DNA from 2 places in the Cupriavidus sp. KK10 genome. Region 1 is predicted to be linked to the other one. Evidence: predicted binding sites of a transcription regulator. Region 1 holds the regulator's gene; the other holds the start of a gene.

Region 1 (7,947 bases):
CAGCGCCGGCGTGCGCTCGCCGATCCTGGACGGCAACGTCAAGCGCGTGTTCGCGCGCTGCTTCGGCATCCACGGCCATCCGGGCGAGCGCGTGGTGGAAACGCGCATGTGGCAGCTGGCCGAGCTGGCCTTGCCAGCGGCAGGCCCGCGCCAGGCCGAGGACATGATCGCCTATACGCAAGGGCTGATGGACCTGGGCGCCACGGTATGCTCGCGCGGCAAGCCGGCCTGCCTGGCCGATGCCGGCGCGTGCCCGCTGTCGGCCGACTGCGTGGCGCGCCGCGACGGTCTCACCGGCGTGCTGCCCACGCCCAAGCCGCGCGCGGCCATCCCCGAGCGCAGCACGGTGATGCTGCTGGTCCGGCGCCAGCGCGAAGTGCTGCTGCGCCTGCGCCCCGGCAGCGGCATCTGGGGCGGGCTGTGGAGCCTGCCTGAGATGCCGGTCGACAGCGTGCCCTTCGACGCGGAAGCCGCCGAGGCGGCGGCGCTCGACTATGCCAGCGCCTTCGGCAAGCCCGCGCGCGCCGCGCTGACCGGCGAGCTGACCCATGTGTTCACGCACTTCCGCCTGCTGATCCGTGCCATCCGGGTCGATGTGAGTGCGGACGGCGCAAGCCTGATGGCGCAGGACAGCGCCGCGGAAGCCGCGCAGCGCTGGATCTCGCTTGACGATCTCGATGCGGTGGGGATGCCCGCGCCGGTGCGCAGGCTGCTGGAGGACCAGGCGCGCGGCGGGCTGTTCTGAAGTCTGGGGTTGGGGATCCGCGCCTAGAGCATGTGGTTCTGGCGCATGTAGCGGTGCACGATCTCGATGCGCATGCCGGCATCGGGCAGCGCCATCAGCATCTGCTTGGCCTTGAGCGGCACCGGCAGCAACTCACACAGCCGGTTGGCGACCCAGCTCGGGTCGTCCCACAGGTAGGGCTCGTCGAACGGCAGCCGGTCAGGGTGCTCGGCGTGCAGCCGCGTGACAATGCGCCGCAGCGCATCCAGGCATTCGCCCAGCAGCTCCAGCTTGCAGTCGATGATGTCGGGGGGCAGCACCTCGGCGCGGGCGACCAGCAGGCCGTCGTCGCGGGTGTCATGGCTGACGATATGGAAGCGCTCGCGGCCGCGCGCGCGGATCAGCAGCACGCCCAGCTGCTCCATGTTGCAGTCGACGATTTCCGCCAGGCAGCCGACCAGCTCGGGCACGGTAGGCTGGTCCGGCCGGGCCACTTCCTCGCCGCTTTCGATCAGGCAAACGCCAAAGGGTGTGTTGTCGCGCAAGCAGTTGCGCACCATGTCGACATAGCGCGCCTCGAACACGCGCAATGGCAGCCGTCCACCGGGAAACAGCACGGTGTGCAACGGGAACAGCGGCAGGTTGTCGAGCGTCCGTGGCGGAACTTCTGATCCCGTGGGACGGTAGAGGTCGGTCGAGGACATGCAGTGCCAGCTTGGGTATCGCGCAGCAATGGGCCAGCCGGCCAACGCGGTGCGCAGATGCCAGTGATCCCAGTGGGCAGTCCCGCCTGCGTCAGCCCGCCGGTGCGAGCTCTCGGTGTCTCACCAGCACATTACCATGCGCCCGGAAGTAGTTGGCAAGCCTTTCCGTAATATAGACCGAGCGATGCTGCCCGCCGGTGCAGCCGATCGCCACGGTCAGGTAGCTGCGGTTGTCGGCAATGAAGCTTGGCAGCCACTTTTCCACATAGGCGCGGATATCCTCGGCCATTGCCAGCACCATTGGCTGGGCCTGCAGGAAGTCGATCACCGGCGTGTCACGCCCCGTCAGCGGGCGCAAGGCCAGGTCGTAATAGGGGTTGGGCAGCGAGCGCACGTCGAACACCATGTCCGCATCGCTGGGCACGCCATGCTTGAAGCCGAACGACTCGAACAGCAGCGTCAGCCGCTGGCTGTCGTCGCGGATCAGCTCCTTGATCCAGCTGCGCAGCGTATTGGTGCGCACATTGCTGGTGTCGATGCGGTGCGCGGCCTCGGCCAGCGGGCTCAGCAGCGCGCGCTCCATCTCGATCGCTTCCATCAGCGCGGTGTCGTTGAAGGCCGGTTCAACGCCAGGGCCCGGCATGCCGTCGGTACGCACCGACAGCGGGTGGCGGCGGCGCGTCTCGGAATAGCGCTGCACCAGTGCGTCGGTGCTGGCGGTCAGGAACACCACCTCGACCTGGTGCTCCGCGGCCAGCGCGCGCACGGTGTCGGGCAGCTGGTCGAGCGACTCGCGGCTGCGGATGTCAGTGGCGACGCCCAGGTGCGTATAGCCCTGGCTGTCGAGGTAGCGGGTCAGTTCCGGGATGAACTGAGCCGGCAGGTTGTCCACGCAGTAGTAGCCTGCGTCTTCGAGCACGTTCAGTGCGACGGACTTGCCGGAACCGGATATGCCGGTGATGAGGATGATGCGCATAGCAACTGAAGCATAGCATCACGTGATGAAGGCGTCATGACACCACGCACAAAGCAAGCATGGCGAACCTCGCGGTTCGCCATGCTTTTGCCGTCAGTTTGCAGCGCTGGCTGCGGCTCAGGCTGCCTTGGACAGGCATTCCTTCATGTAGGCCTTGTATTCGTCGCCCTTCTTGCCCTTGCCCGACTTGCTGCAGGAAGCCATTTTCTCCTGCTGGGTCTTGGACGCGCCCTTGGACAGGCATTCCTTCATGAACGCCTTGCGTTCGTCGCCCTTCTTGCCGGCGGCTTGCGTATTGCAGGCCTTCATCTTGTCCTGCTGGGCGTTGGCTGCGGGCTTGTCCGGGGTAGCCGGGGTGGCGGGCGTGGCAGGCATGGCCGGCGTTGCCGGTGCGGTGGCCGCTGGCTTGGCTGGCGTGGCGGGGGTTGCCGGCGTGGCCGTGGTCTGTGCAAAAGCGCTGGCGGCGATCATCGGGGTGACCAGCGCGCACATCGCGATCAGTTTCTTCATGCTTGCTCTCCTGGGTGTGGAAAACTTCATGGCCGCGCGCCATTGCCGGCGTTGCAGCTTCCGTAACGGGCGCGATGCCCATTACAGCACAAAACGGAGCATGCCTGAAGAACGTTGACGTTCTGCGTCAACGCCGTTGTAAGCAAATGAAAACGCTGGGGCTCAGAGCAGGCGGCCCTGGCCGCGCGAAACCGCATCGGCCTGCATCGCGGCGCGCTGCCGGTCCATGAAGTCGCGCAGCGTATCGATGCCGCGCAGGCGCAGGATGGTGTTGCGCACCGCGGCCTCGACCAGCACGGCCAGGTTGCGCCCGGCCGCCACCTGGATCTTGACCATGTGGATCGGCAGGCCCAGCACGTCCAGGTATTGCGAATCGAGCGGCAGCCGCTCGAACTCGCCGTCGTTGCGGCGCACCAACTGCACCACCAGTTTGATCTTCATCTTCCGCCGCACCGCGGTCTCACCGAAGATGGTCTTGATGTCGAGCAGGCCCAGGCCGCGCACTTCAAGCAGGTTCTGCAGCAGCGGCGGGCAGCGGCCTTCGATAAAATCCGGCCCCAGGCGCACGAAGTCCACGGCATCGTCGGCCACCAGCCCGTGGCCGCGCGAGATCAGTTCCAGGCCCAGTTCGCTCTTGCCCAGGCCCGATTCGCCCATGATCAGCACGCCCATGCCCAGGATGTCGAGGAAGACCCCGTGCATGGTCACGCGCGGCGCGGAGATGCGCGACAGGTACAGGCGCAAGTGGTCGATCACCGCGGCCGACGACACCGGCGTGGTGAACAGCGGCGTGGACGAGCGCGTGCAGCGCAGTTCCAGGTCGGGCGGCGGCTCCATGCCGTCGGCGATCACCAGGAAGGGCGGCTCCAACAGGATCAGCTCGCCCATTTGGCGCTTGCGGGTCTCATCGTCCAGCCGCTGGTAATAAGTGATTTCGGGCTTGCCGAGCACCTGGATGCGGTTGGGGTGGATCAGGTTCAGGTGGCCCACCAGGTCGGCGGCGGAGGTGGCTTCGCGGGCGAACTCCACGTCGAAGGCGCGGTCCGCGCCTTCCAGGCCGGCCACCCACGAGAGTTTGATGTCGGCTGCGTTGTCGTCGAAGATGGACTGGGAGGTGACGCCGGTGAGTTCCATGCGGTATGACTGGTGGGGCGGTTTGCGAAGCGCCTGGCGCCTGCCCGGTCTGGTGCCGGCCCGCCTGGGGGATCAGGGGATCAGGGATGCCATGCGATCAGCAACTGATGGACGGCATCGGGCGTCGGCAGCGTGGCCAGTCCTTCGCGCATGTCGCGGTCGGAAAGCAGTTGCGCGATTTCTGACAGGATTTCCAGGTGCTGCTGCGTAGCCTGTTCGGGCACCAGCAGGAAGATCAGCAGCGATACCGGCTTGCCATCCGGCGATTCGAACGGAATCGGCTCGGCCAGGCGCATGAAGGCGGCCAGCGGCTGCTTCAGGCCCTTGATGCGGCCGTGCGGGATCGCCACGCCGGCGCCCAGGCCGGTGGATCCCAGCGACTCGCGCGCGAACAGGTTGTCCGTCACGATGGCGCGCGCCACACCATGGTTGTTCTCGAAGAGGAGCCCGGCCTGCTCGAACACACGCTTCTTGCTGGTGACGCTGACGTCCAGGGTGATGTTGCCGGGTGGCAGCAATTTGGCCAAACGATTCATGGGCGATGCGCAGGATTTCAGTTAGCGGGCAGATCGTTCCGCGGGGCAGTGGGCTGGCTCCGGGCTGCCGTTGGCCTGGCCGGAGGCGTCCGGCCCATTATAGAGCAGCGACTACCCCCGTATTGTGCAGCGCAGCGGGGCAAGCCGGTGCAGAACGATACATGGTGATGCAATCGTGCCTCCGGGCCGGGAGCCGGCGCACCGATGCGGGGCGCGGCCAGGATTCCCTCTCTTTGTATGGCGCAGCATACACCTTGGCGCTGCGCTTGCGAACACTCTTGCCCATTCGGGTGAAAAGCGTTGGCTCCGGCGCCACAGCCGGGCCGCACCGCCAGTGCGGGCGCGGCATGCCGGCGGCAACCCGGAACGCAAGGGCGCAAAAAAGCCGCGCTTCGTGGCGCGGCTTGCCTGTTCAATCCTGATTCAGCAGCCCGCTGCGGGGCTGCCGGGCACGGTCATTGCTGCATTTGCGCTGCGGCCATCTGGTACTTGACCGCTTCGCGGTCGTGGCCTTGCACGCGATCCTTGTAGCGGATCACCTGACGGTCCAGCTTGTCGACGAGTGCGTCGATCGCTGCATATAGGTCTTCGTGATGCGCCTCGACAAAGATGTCCTTGCCCTTGAGATGTAGATTAATTTCCGCGTACTGACGCCGGTCCTTTTCCTTGTGGTTGTCGACAGAGAGCAGCACGCTAACGCCAATGACCTGATCGAAATGCCTGACGATTCGCTCCAGCTTCGTTTCCACGTACTCACGCAGAGGGGGCGTGATGTCCAGGTGGTGTCCACTGATCTTGAAGTTCATAGCGCTTCTCCTTCTGAAAGAGCCTCACCAGGCAGGCGGTGGGCTCGGCTACAAAGACTTGCGGAGATTGACTGCGGGGATCTTCAGGGCTTCGCGATACTTGGCAACAGTGCGGCGCGCAACAACAAAGCCTTGCTCACCCAGCAGTTCGGCAATGCGACTGTCGGAAAGGGGATTCCTCGGGTCTTCGGCTCCTATCAGTTGCTTGATCAAGGCGCGGATGGCCGTTGATGAAGCCGCGCCACCGGTTTCGGTGGACACGTGGCTGCCGAAGAAGTACTTCAGTTCGAAAGTACCCATCGGCGTTGCCATGAATTTATTGGTCGTCACCCGGGAGATGGTTGACTCGTGTAAACCCAGTGTATCGGCAATCTCCCGCAAAACCAAGGGGCGCATGGCGATTTCGCCGTGACTGAAAAAGTTCTTTTGACGCTCGACAATGGCCTGCGAGACACGCAGGATTGTGTCGAACCTTTGCTGGATGTTCTTGATCAGCCAGCGCGCCTCTTGCAGCTTTTGCTGCAGTCCGGCCGTGCCGGACTCACCCTTCGCGCCACGCAGGATTTGGGCATACATATCGTTGATGCGCAGCCTCGGCATCACATCCGGATTGAGCTGCGCGATCCAGCCGCCGCCACCCTTGCGCACGAACACGTCCGGCACCACAAAGTCCGCTTCCGGGCGGCTGTACGCATGGCCGGGGTAGGGCGCCAGCGAGCGGATCAGTTCGTGTGCGGACTTCAGTGCCACTTCATCTACCTGCAGCGCCTTCTTCAGCCGCGTGTAGTCGCGTACTGCGAGCAACTCCAGGTGATTGCTAACGATGTTCAGCGCCAGTTCGCGTTGCGGGTGCGTCAGGCGTCGCAACTGCAGGGCCAGGCACTCGGCGGCGTTGCGCGCACCCACGCCGGGCGGGTCGAAACTCTGCAGCAGCGTGAGGATGGCGTGGACTTCGTCGATCTCGAACTCGAGTTCTTCCGGCAACTCCGTGCAGATCTCCTCAAGCGATGCGCTCAGGTAGCCATCGTCGTCGAGCGATTCGATCAGGAAGATGGCCAGGCCTTTGTCGCGCGCCGAGATCTTCAGCGGCGTGAGCTGCTCCATCAGGTACTCGCGCAGCGTGGGCTCGGCCTCGCGCAGCTGCATCGGCGTTTTTTCATCCTCGTCGCCCTGGGGGCGGCGGGCAAAGTCGTCCAGGCTCCAGTCGCCGCTGCCGTAGTCGTCGCCGTTGCCGCTGTCGCCATAGCTGTCGTCGTCACCCGCGCCGTCGGCGCGAGCCTCGCCATTGCCCTGGGGCTCAGCCGGGGCGGGCGCCGGTGCGCTCTGCAGGTTGACCGAGCCGTCGGCCGCCACGCGCAGCGGGCTTTCGATCCAGTCGTTCTCGCGCTCGAGCAGCGGGTTTTCCGTCAGCGCCTGTTCGACCTCTTGCTGCAGTTCCAGCGTGGAGAGCTGCAGCAGCCGGATCGACTGCTGCAGTTGCGGGGTCAGGGCCAGATGCTGGGAAAGACGGAGCTGTAGCGACGGTTTCATGCGAGCTATTCTATGCGCATCTTTCCGTTGTTGGAACGGAAATTGCTATCGCTTATGCGGTCCGATCGCCGCTGGCTGTGGGAGGGCCCACGCGCGCCCGCGAAGAGGCCTGCCGCTCGCGGGCAGGCCGTTAAGTCACATGCGGAAGTTCTCGCCCAGGTAGACGCGCCGCACTGCGTCATTGGCGATGATTTCCTCGGGCTGGCCCGCGGCCAGCACCGTGCCTTCGCTGATGATGTAGGCGTGGTCGCAGATGCCGAGCGTCTCGCGCACGTTGTGGTCGGTGATCAGCACGCCGATATTGCGTGCCTTGAGGAAACTGACGATGCGTTGGATCTCGCCCACGGCGATCGGGTCCACGCCGGCGAAGGGTTCGTCCAGCAGGATGAAGCGCGGCGACGACGCCAGCGCGCGCGCGATTTCGACACGGCGGCGCTCGCCGCCCGATAGCGACAGCGCCGGGTTGTTGCGCAGGTGCGCGATCTGCAGGTCGTCGAGCAGCGAATCCAGGCGGCGCTCGATCTCGGTCTTGGGCAGCGGCTTGCCGTTGCTCACCTGAAGCTCCAGCACCGCGCGGATGTTCTCTTCGACGTTGAGCTTGCGGAACACCGAGGCTTCCTGCGGCAGGTACGACAGCCCCATGCGCGCGCGCTCGTGGATCGGCAGGCCGCTGATGTGGTCGCCGTCGAGCACGATATCGCCTTCGTCCAGCGCCACCAGGCCCACGATCATGTAGAACGAGGTGGTCTTGCCCGCGCCGTTAGGCCCGAGCAGGCCGACCACCTCGCCGCTCTTCACGTCGAGCGAGACGTCCTTGACCACCGTGCGCGAGCCATAGCGCTTCTTCAGGTGGCGCACGACCAGCGTGCTGCCGCCGGGAAGGACGGTGGAGGCTTCGACGGAAGGCTTGTCGGCGATGGTTGCGGTATCGGTCATTGGCACGGTCTGGCGTTCAGGCGTTTCTGGCGCGGGCAGGCAAGCCGGCGCCAGGCGTCAGGGTTTGTTGGCAGGCGCGGGCGCCGTCTTC
Region 2 (7,947 bases), 2.8 Mb from region 1:
TTGGGCACCGACAGGTACCAGACCCGGTCGTGCATATGGCGCCATTCGCCAAAGCCGTGGAAGTACTTGTTGTAGACCGACAGCGTGTGCAGCTGGGTCTGGGCGTGGCGCAGTTCGTCGACCGACTGCATCTGCGCCGCCACGCGCGCGCCGGCGCCGCGGAAATGCCGGCCCAGGTGCGCGTAGCCGCGGTGGGCAGCGTATTCCAGCGGCGTCACGCCGGTCAGGAACAGCCGCAGCGCGTTCAGGTAGCGCGGATCGGATACGTTCAGGTGGCCGTTGTTCTGCACGAACGAGTCGATGATCGCGTACAGCTTGCGCTCCTTCTCCGACTGGTATTTCCAGTAGGCATCCATGGTCATGCGGAACGGGTCTTCCCATTTGTCCCAGTCGTGGATGCGGATGCCCTCGTACTTGTCGAACGGGAAGACCTTGTCCATCGGCTCGTAGGTCGTTTCCCAGGCCAGGTCCCGCGTCATCGAGGCGTACTTCTCGCGCAGGTTGAGCTTCTTGCGTGCGTCCATGATGTCTCCGTGATGTTCTGTGTGCCGCTGCGGTGTCAGGCATTCCAGCGCAGCGTGAAGGCGTCTTCGTCTTCGTCGATGTTTCCGCACAGCGAGATGAGGTTCAGGTGGATCTCCTGCAGGTCCCAGTCGCGGCCGAGCTTGCCGGCCACCAGTTCGCGCACGATGGTCAGGTGGCCGGGGGCGTCAATCTTGACCATGGCGGGAAACTGCGACACCACCGCATGCGGGTTGGCCTCGGTGATGGCGTCGATGATGGGTCGGGTGTCGTCGTTGTTCTGCAGCGCGATGTAGACGTTGGCTGGGGTGGCTGACATGGCGTGTCTCCGTGGGGTTCGTTGTGGGCGGATCAGGCAGCCAGGCCGAGCTTGCCCAGGCGGACTTCGAACTGCTCGCGGCACAGCGCCACCATCTGCGCGCCGTCCTCGCCGGTGAGCGCATCGGCCACCGGCACCAGCGCCTGCGCCACCTCGGCGCAGGCGGCGCGCGCCCAGCCAGACAGCAGCACGCGGTTGGCCTCGGACTCGGCCGCGGCGGCCTGGATCACGGCATCGACCCAGCGTGCGTGCTCGTCGCGCCAGTCGTTCATGAATTCGGTCAGCACCGCCAGCCCGGTGCCGCAGGCGCGCGCGATCACCGCGTCGGCATGCTGGTAGACCAGCGGGTAGAGCAGCCCGTCGAGCACCAGGTTCTGGGCGATGAAGGTCTCGAACCAGTCCTCGGTGACAAAGGTATGCTCGACAAAGCGGCGCAGCGGCTGCCATGCGGCGCTCTCCAGCCACGCCACCCTGGCCCGCTCCAGCGCCACGCCGGTATTGCCGTCCAGCAGCATGCCGATGCGCGACAGGTATTGGGCGATACCCAGGCGGTCCATCGCGCAATAGGTGCAGGCCTGCGTGATGGCCGTGCCCCAGCCATAGTCGGCGCAGTAGAAGTTGTTCATGTTGGCGCCCCACTCCACATGGCGCAGCGGCAGCAGGCCTGTGGCCAGGCGTTCCTGCCATTCGGCCGGCAGCGCCTGCAGCAGCCCGCGCTTCTCGACAAAGGCAAAGCTCTTCTCCGTTGCATCCTGCTGGCGCCCGCGCGCGGTAACGTAGGCGCCGTAGTAGAACTGGCGCGGGTCCTTCAGCGCGTACCAGTCCTGCATCACGATCGCCGTGCGGCGCTTGTCATACAGCTCGAAGCTGGGGTCCCAGGTGGGGCGGTAGTGGAAGTTCACCTCCGACTGCACGTCGTAGGTCGCCTCCTGGTAGCGCGACGCCGGCTTGTCGCCGAAGCGGCGCGCGACATGGCCGTAGGTCTGGCGCAGCGGCTGGATCTGCTGGGTCTTGATATCGACTTGCATCGTTTGGTCTCCTGTATCCCTTCTCTCTTTGTGATGCGGTGGCTGCGGCGTCAGTCGTCGGCTTGCGGCTGCGGCGCTGCTTCCAGCGGGGGCAGGAAGCGCACGCGGTTGACGCAGCAGAAGGCTTCGAACATCGGCTCCGGCATGATCAGTTCGACGTTGAGCTCAGGGTCGGCCACGCTGAAGGCGAACTGAACAAACCCTTCTGGGGTGCGGCCCTCGACCCGCACATAGCGCGGCGTGGCTTCGAACAGGGGAACCGACGGGGTGTTCATGGCGCGCTCCATTGCGTTGGCTGGACGCAGGCCTTATTGCGAAGACCGTGCCAGCGAGCGCGAAGCGTTGTGGGACAAGGGTTGCGGGGAATTGGCGGTGGCGAGCGTGCGCGTTAACCCGGAAAGGTCCGCGCGAAACGCATCGATGAATTGATGAAGCTGCGCGCAGGCCTTGATCAAATGATCAAAAGCCGCGCCGGGCGGGCGTTTGCGGGCAGCGAGCAGATGCGGATGGGATTGCCCTGCGGCGCAGCAGCGTGCGTGGGCAACCTAGTTGAGAAGACTTGATCTGACAGGGAAAAATCGTTGGCGCGGTGCAGCATCGGGCAACTTCGGGCCGATGCGCGGCCCGGAGGGGCTGCATCAAATGATCAAGTGGAGAAATGCGAGGGGCCGGGAGAAGCGGAGGAGATGGGTGGCGCAGGGGATCGTGTGAACGCGCTTGATCCACGCGAGTGTGCTCCCCTCTCCCGCTTGCGCGAGAGGGGAGCACACCCTCGGCATTTGAAGCCTGGAAGCGGCCTCAGTTACCGTTGCCGTGGCCGTTACCCCCGCGCGTGCCGCGCATCTTCCACCGATACGCCAGCTGCGGCCGCGTAATACCCAGCAACCGCGCCGCCTGGCTCATATTGCCGTCGGCGCGCTGCATGGCCGCCTCCATCAGCACGGTCTCGACTTCGCCCAGCGCCAGCTGCTGCTCGGACATCTGGTCCAGCAGCGCATGGACCGCGGCTTCGCGCAGGTCTGGCAAGGTGCCGCCCGCCCCCAGCCGCGGCGCGGTATCCACCACCGGTGCCACGGTGCCTGGCAGGAACAGGTGGTCGGCGGTGATCTGGCCGCCCTGGCTGGCCAGGATCACGCCGCGCTCGATCACGTTCTCCAGTTCGCGCACGTTGCCGGGCCAGTCATAGTGGCGCAGCTCGGCCAGCGCGCGGTCGGTGATGCCGACGATGCGCTTGCCGTGGCGCGCGCCGTAGCGGGCCACGAAGCGCTCGGCCAGCGGCCGGATATCGTCCAGGCGCTCGCGCAGCGGCGGGATCGTGACCGGATAGACATTGAGGCGGTAGTACAGGTCCTTGCGGAAAGTGCCCTGCTTCACGGCTTCGGCCAGGTCGACATTGGTGGCGGCCACCAGCCGCACGTCCACCTTTCGCGTGCCGGTGCCGCCCACGCGCTCGACCTCGCCTTCCTGCAGCACGCGCAGCAGCTTGGACTGGGCCGAGGCGGAGAGTTCGCCCAGCTCGTCCAGGAACAGGGTGCCGCCGTGCGCGCGCTCGAAGCGCCCGGGGCGCGACTGGCTGGCGCCGGTGAAGGCGCCCTTTTCCACGCCGAACAGCTCGGACTCAATCAGCTCGTCGGGAATCGCCGCGCAGTTCACGGCAATGAAGGGCTTGTCGGCACGCCCGCTCACGCTGTGCAATGCCTGCGCGAACCGCTCCTTGCCCACGCCGGTCTCGCCCAGCAGCAGCACCGTCACGTTGCTGGCCGCGGCGCGTTGCAGCAGGCTCCAGGCGGCGCGAAAGCCTGGCGAGGTGCCGACCAGGTCGGCCGGCGTGGCCGGGGTGCCCTGCAGCGCGCGCAGGTGCTCGACCTCGCTCTGCAGGGCGATGATGGTTTCGATCACGGGATCGGGCTGGTACAGCGCCAGTGCCTGCGCGCCGTCTTCCCAGGCTTCCACCGGCTTGCCGATGATGCGGCAGTGCGGGTGCCCGCAGGCGATGCACTCGACCTCGCGGTACAGGATGGTGCGCCCCATCAGCGCCGAGGTGTAGCCGGTGGCGTAGCCGATCTGCATCCAGCAGGCAGGCTCGTCGACGATGCCGAACAGCTGGCGGTGGACGTCGCCCTCGAAGGAGTCTTCCCACAGGAACTCGCCATCGTAGATGCCGGCGGCGATATCGATGTCGACCTTGACCGGCGTGACCCGCACCACCCCCTCGATGGTATGCAGGCAGGGCCCGATCTCCAGCTGGCCGAAGTCGCTGTGGCCGGCGCGCAGCTTGCGCGCGACCTCCGCATCGCGCATGCCCGAATGGAAGCCCATGCGGGTGAACAGGCCGCGCGCGCGCTCCATGCCCAGGGTGTCCACCAGTTCCTTGCGCAGCGCGCCCAGGGCGGCGGTATGGATCAGGATCATGCGCTGCTCGTCCAGCCAGATCGCGCCCTCCTCCATGGCAAAGCGCAGGCGGCGGGCAAGATCGGCCAGGCCATCGCGCATGGTGGCCGAGAACTTGTCGGTTGAACTGCTCATTGTCTCCCCTCAGTGCCGGCGGGTGATCCGCTCGAGTGTGCCTTTCGGCTGGCATCTTACGCACATTATGTGCCAGGGAGACGGGGGGCTGGGTAATGACATTCCCCCGGAGCATCTCGGGGGGACTCCCCCTATGAACCGCGCTGGTCCAGGCCGCTCAATCCGCCCGGATACCCCGCTGGCGGATCAGCACACCCCACTTCTCGGTTTCCTTCGCCAGGTGCTCGCGCAGCACCGCCGGCGAACTGCCGATCGGCTCGGCGCCGATTTGCGCCAGCCGCTTCTGCACCGCAGGCTTGCGCAGCGCCTCGAGCATGGCGCGGTTGAGCGTGTCGATGACCGGCTGCGGCGTCTTCGCCGGCACGAAGGCCGCGAACCACGGCGACAGTTCATAGCCCGGCAGGCCGGCTTCGGCCACCGTCGGCACATTGGGCAGCGCACTGGAGCGCTTGCTGGTGGTGACCGCGATCGCCGTCAGCTTGCCCGATTCGATATGCGGCCTGGCCGAGGTGATGCTGTCGAACATGTAGTCGACCTGGCCGCCCAGCAGGTCCGTCATCGCCGGGCCGCTGCCCTTGTAGGGGATATGCAGCATGTCGACGCCAGCCATCGAGGTGAACAGCTCGCCCGCCAGGTGGATCGAGGTGCCGTTGCCCGCGGAGGCATAGGTGTACTTGCCCGGCGCCGCCTTGGCGTGCGCCACCACATCCTTGACGGTGCTTTCCTGGCGCCGCGCCTTGCTGGCCACCAGCACGTTGGGCACCACCGCCAGCAGCGACACCGGCGCGAAGTCCTTGACCGGGTCGTAGCTCAGCCGGCCGTACAGCGCCGGGTTCACGGCCATGCCGTTGGCGACGATGATCAGCGTGTAGCCGTCGGCGGGCGCGCGCGCCACCAGTTCGGCGCCGATATTGCCGCCGGCGCCCGGCCGGTTCTCGACCACGATGGCCTGGCCCAGCGTGCGCGACATGTCTTCGCCCAGCGTGCGCGCGATGTTGTCCATGGCACCGCCCGCGGGGAACGGCACGATCCAGCGGATCGGATGGTCGGGATAGGCCGCGTGCGCGGCCGGCGCGGCGAACGACAGGCCGGCAGCCAGTGCCAGCGCCCCTGCGCGGCCGGTGCTTGCCAGCCGCTGGAATAACGTTTTCATAGTCTCCTCACTGCTTGATGCGCCCCGCGCATATGGCGTGTCATGCGGGGAAGTTGCCTGCCAGTTCAGCCGCGCCGGTAGTGCGCCAGCTTGTCTTCGTCCAGCGCCAGCCCCAGGCCGGGGCCTTCGGGCAGGTGCAGGCTGAAGTCGCGGTACTCGGGGCGCTGCTGCACGATATCGTCCTTGAGCAGCAGCGGTCCGAACAGCTCGGTGCCCCAGGCCAGCTGCGGCAGCGTGCAGAAGCCATGCGCCGCGGCAATGGTGCCGACGCTGCCCTCCAGCATGGTGCCGCCGTACAGCGCGATGCCGGCGGCGTCGCCCACCGCGGCGGTGCGCAGCATGCCGAAGATGCCGCCGGCCTTGGCGATCTTCAGCGCGAACACGTCGGCACCGCCGATGCGCGCCAGTTCCATCGCGTCTTCCGGGCCGCACACCGCTTCATCTGCCATGATCGGCACCACGAAGCGCGCGGCCAGCCGGGCCAGCGCCATGCGCTGCTCGCGCGGAGTCGGCTGCTCGATCAGGTCGATGCCCGCGGCTTCCAGCATGGCGATGCCGGTGGCGGCGTCGGCCTCGTTCCAGGCCTGGTTGACGTCGACGGTGACGCGCGCCCGGTCGCCCAGCGCGCGCTTGATCGCGGCCACATGGGCCACGTCGTCGCGCACGCTGCGCCGGCCGATCTTCAGCTTGAAGGTATGGTGGCGGCGCTCGGCCAGCAGTTGCTCGGCCTCGGCAATGTCGCGGGCGGTGTCGCCGCTGGCAAGCGTCCACAGCACCGGCAGTGTCGACCGCACCGCGCCCCCCAGCAGCGTGGCCAGCGGCACGCCCAGGCGCTTGCCCTGCGCATCCAGCAACGCGGTCTCCAGCGCGGACTTGGCGAAGCGGTTGCCGCGCGCGACCTTGCCCAGGCGCGCCATCGCGCCATGCACGTTGGTGGCATCCTGGCCGGCCAGCGCAGGGGCCAGGTAGGTGTCGATGGTCAGCTTGATGCCTTCCGGGCTTTCGTCGCCATAGGACAGGCCGCCGATGGTGGTGGCCTCGCCGATGCCCTCCACGCCGTCGCTGCAGCGCAGCCGCACGATCACCAGCGTCTGCTGCTGCATGGTGGCCATGGCCAGCTGGTGTGCCCGGATGGTGGGCAGGTCCACCAGGATGGCTTCCACTGAAGTGATAGTCGTGGTCATACCTTGTCGATGCAAATTGATAATTGAAGTCAAGTATGCGGCTTGACTTTGCCGGCGTCCAAGACCGATGATGTCTCAATCGATACCCTACAGGTATGGGAGCAGGACACCAATGGAACTCCGGCACCTGCGTTATTTCCAGGTCGTGGCCCAGGAACTCAACGTCACCCGCGCCGCCGAGCGGCTGCATATGGCGCAGCCGCCGCTGTCGCGCCAGATCCGCCAGTTGGAAGAGGAAGTGGGCGTGGCACTGTTCGACCGCGTCGGCCGCGGGCTGCGGCTGACCGAGGCGGGCCGCTTCCTGCTGGAGCAGTCCACCCAGCTGACGCAGCGGCTGGAAGAAACCATCGAAGGCACGCGCCGCATCGGGCGGCAGGACAAGCGCTGGTTCGGCATCGGCTTCGTGCCGTCGGTGCTGTATGGCGTGCTGCCGGAACTGATCCGCGAACTGCGTGAATCAGACCGGCACGACCAGCAGGTAGAGGTAGGACTGGCAGAGATGATCACCGTCGAGCAGATCGAGGCGCTCAAGGCCGGCCGCATCGACCTGGGCTTCGGCCGCATCACGCTGAATGATCCCGCCATCCGCCAGCAGGTGGTGATGGCCGAGCCACTGGTGGCAGCGCTGCCCGCACGCCTGCCCGCGCCCCGCCGCAAGGCGCTGACGCCACAGGCGCTGGCGGCGCAGCCGTTCATTCTTTACCCGGCCCGGCCGCGGCCCAGCTATGCCGACCACCTGCTGTCGCTGTTCCGCGCGCAGGGCCTGCAATTGCGTGTGGCGCAGGAGGCCAACGAACTGCAGACCGCGCTGGGGCTGGTGGCGGCCGGCATAGGCATCACGCTGGTGCCAGCGTCGATCCAGCGGCTGCATCGCGACGACGTGCGCTACTGCCCGATCGACGCGCCGGGCTTCGTGTCGCCGGTCATCATGAGCTATCGCGAAGGCGACACGTCACCGTTCCTGGCGCGGGTGGTGGAATGGGTGATGCGGCAGGGACAGTAAGCTGCATCAGGTGCCGGTGAACTGCGGCCTGCGCTTTTCCTTCCAGGCCAGCGCGCCTTCGCGGATGTCCTGCGACTGGGTAGCCCGGCTGATGTCGCCAGCCAGCGCCTCAGTATCCAGCGCGCCGCGCCCGATCGCGTTCAGGTGCCGCTTCATGCCTTGCACCCCCAGCGGTGCAAGCCCGGCCACCGTGTCGCTGAGCTGGTCGGCGC

The links. The regulator sigma-54, encoded in region 1, starts transcription at its own class of promoters, with help from an activator protein. The targets are predictions, from matches to a motif close to TGGCANGNAANCTGCTTT.
Region 2: a site for sigma-54 is predicted at 2,180-2,197, ahead of KB879_RS20145 (phenol hydroxylase subunit). Genes of this name have one in related genera too.

What each region holds. Positions count from the first base shown of each region.
Region 1 is NZ_CP073677.1:438,614-446,560, forward strand. Features, by position in the region: gene mutY (A/G-specific adenine glycosylase) at 1-745, shown strand, start outside; gene KB879_RS02275 (LON peptidase substrate-binding domain-containing protein) at 769-1,428, opposite strand; gene rapZ (RNase adapter RapZ) at 1,520-2,404, opposite strand; gene KB879_RS02285 (PsiF family protein) at 2,522-2,914, opposite strand; gene hprK (HPr(Ser) kinase/phosphatase) at 3,077-4,048, opposite strand; gene ptsN (PTS IIA-like nitrogen regulatory protein PtsN) at 4,129-4,584, opposite strand; gene hpf (ribosome hibernation-promoting factor, HPF/YfiA family) at 5,040-5,390, opposite strand; gene KB879_RS02305 (RNA polymerase factor sigma-54) at 5,439-6,920, opposite strand; gene lptB (LPS export ABC transporter ATP-binding protein) at 7,056-7,856, opposite strand; gene lptA (lipopolysaccharide transport periplasmic protein LptA) at 7,914-7,947, opposite strand, start outside.
Region 2 is NZ_CP073677.1:4,316,346-4,324,292, reverse strand. Features, by position in the region: gene KB879_RS20160 (aromatic/alkene/methane monooxygenase hydroxylase/oxygenase subunit alpha) at 1-524, opposite strand, end outside; gene KB879_RS20155 (MmoB/DmpM family protein) at 560-841, opposite strand; gene KB879_RS20150 (aromatic/alkene monooxygenase hydroxylase subunit beta) at 874-1,869, opposite strand; gene KB879_RS20145 (phenol hydroxylase subunit) at 1,920-2,144, opposite strand; gene poxR (phenol degradation transcriptional regulator PoxR) at 2,668-4,395, opposite strand; gene KB879_RS20135 (tripartite tricarboxylate transporter substrate binding protein) at 4,553-5,548, opposite strand; gene KB879_RS20130 (muconate/chloromuconate family cycloisomerase) at 5,614-6,732, opposite strand; gene KB879_RS20125 (LysR family transcriptional regulator) at 6,845-7,735, shown strand; partial or broken gene KB879_RS20120 (enoyl-CoA hydratase/isomerase family protein) at 7,742-7,947, opposite strand, start outside.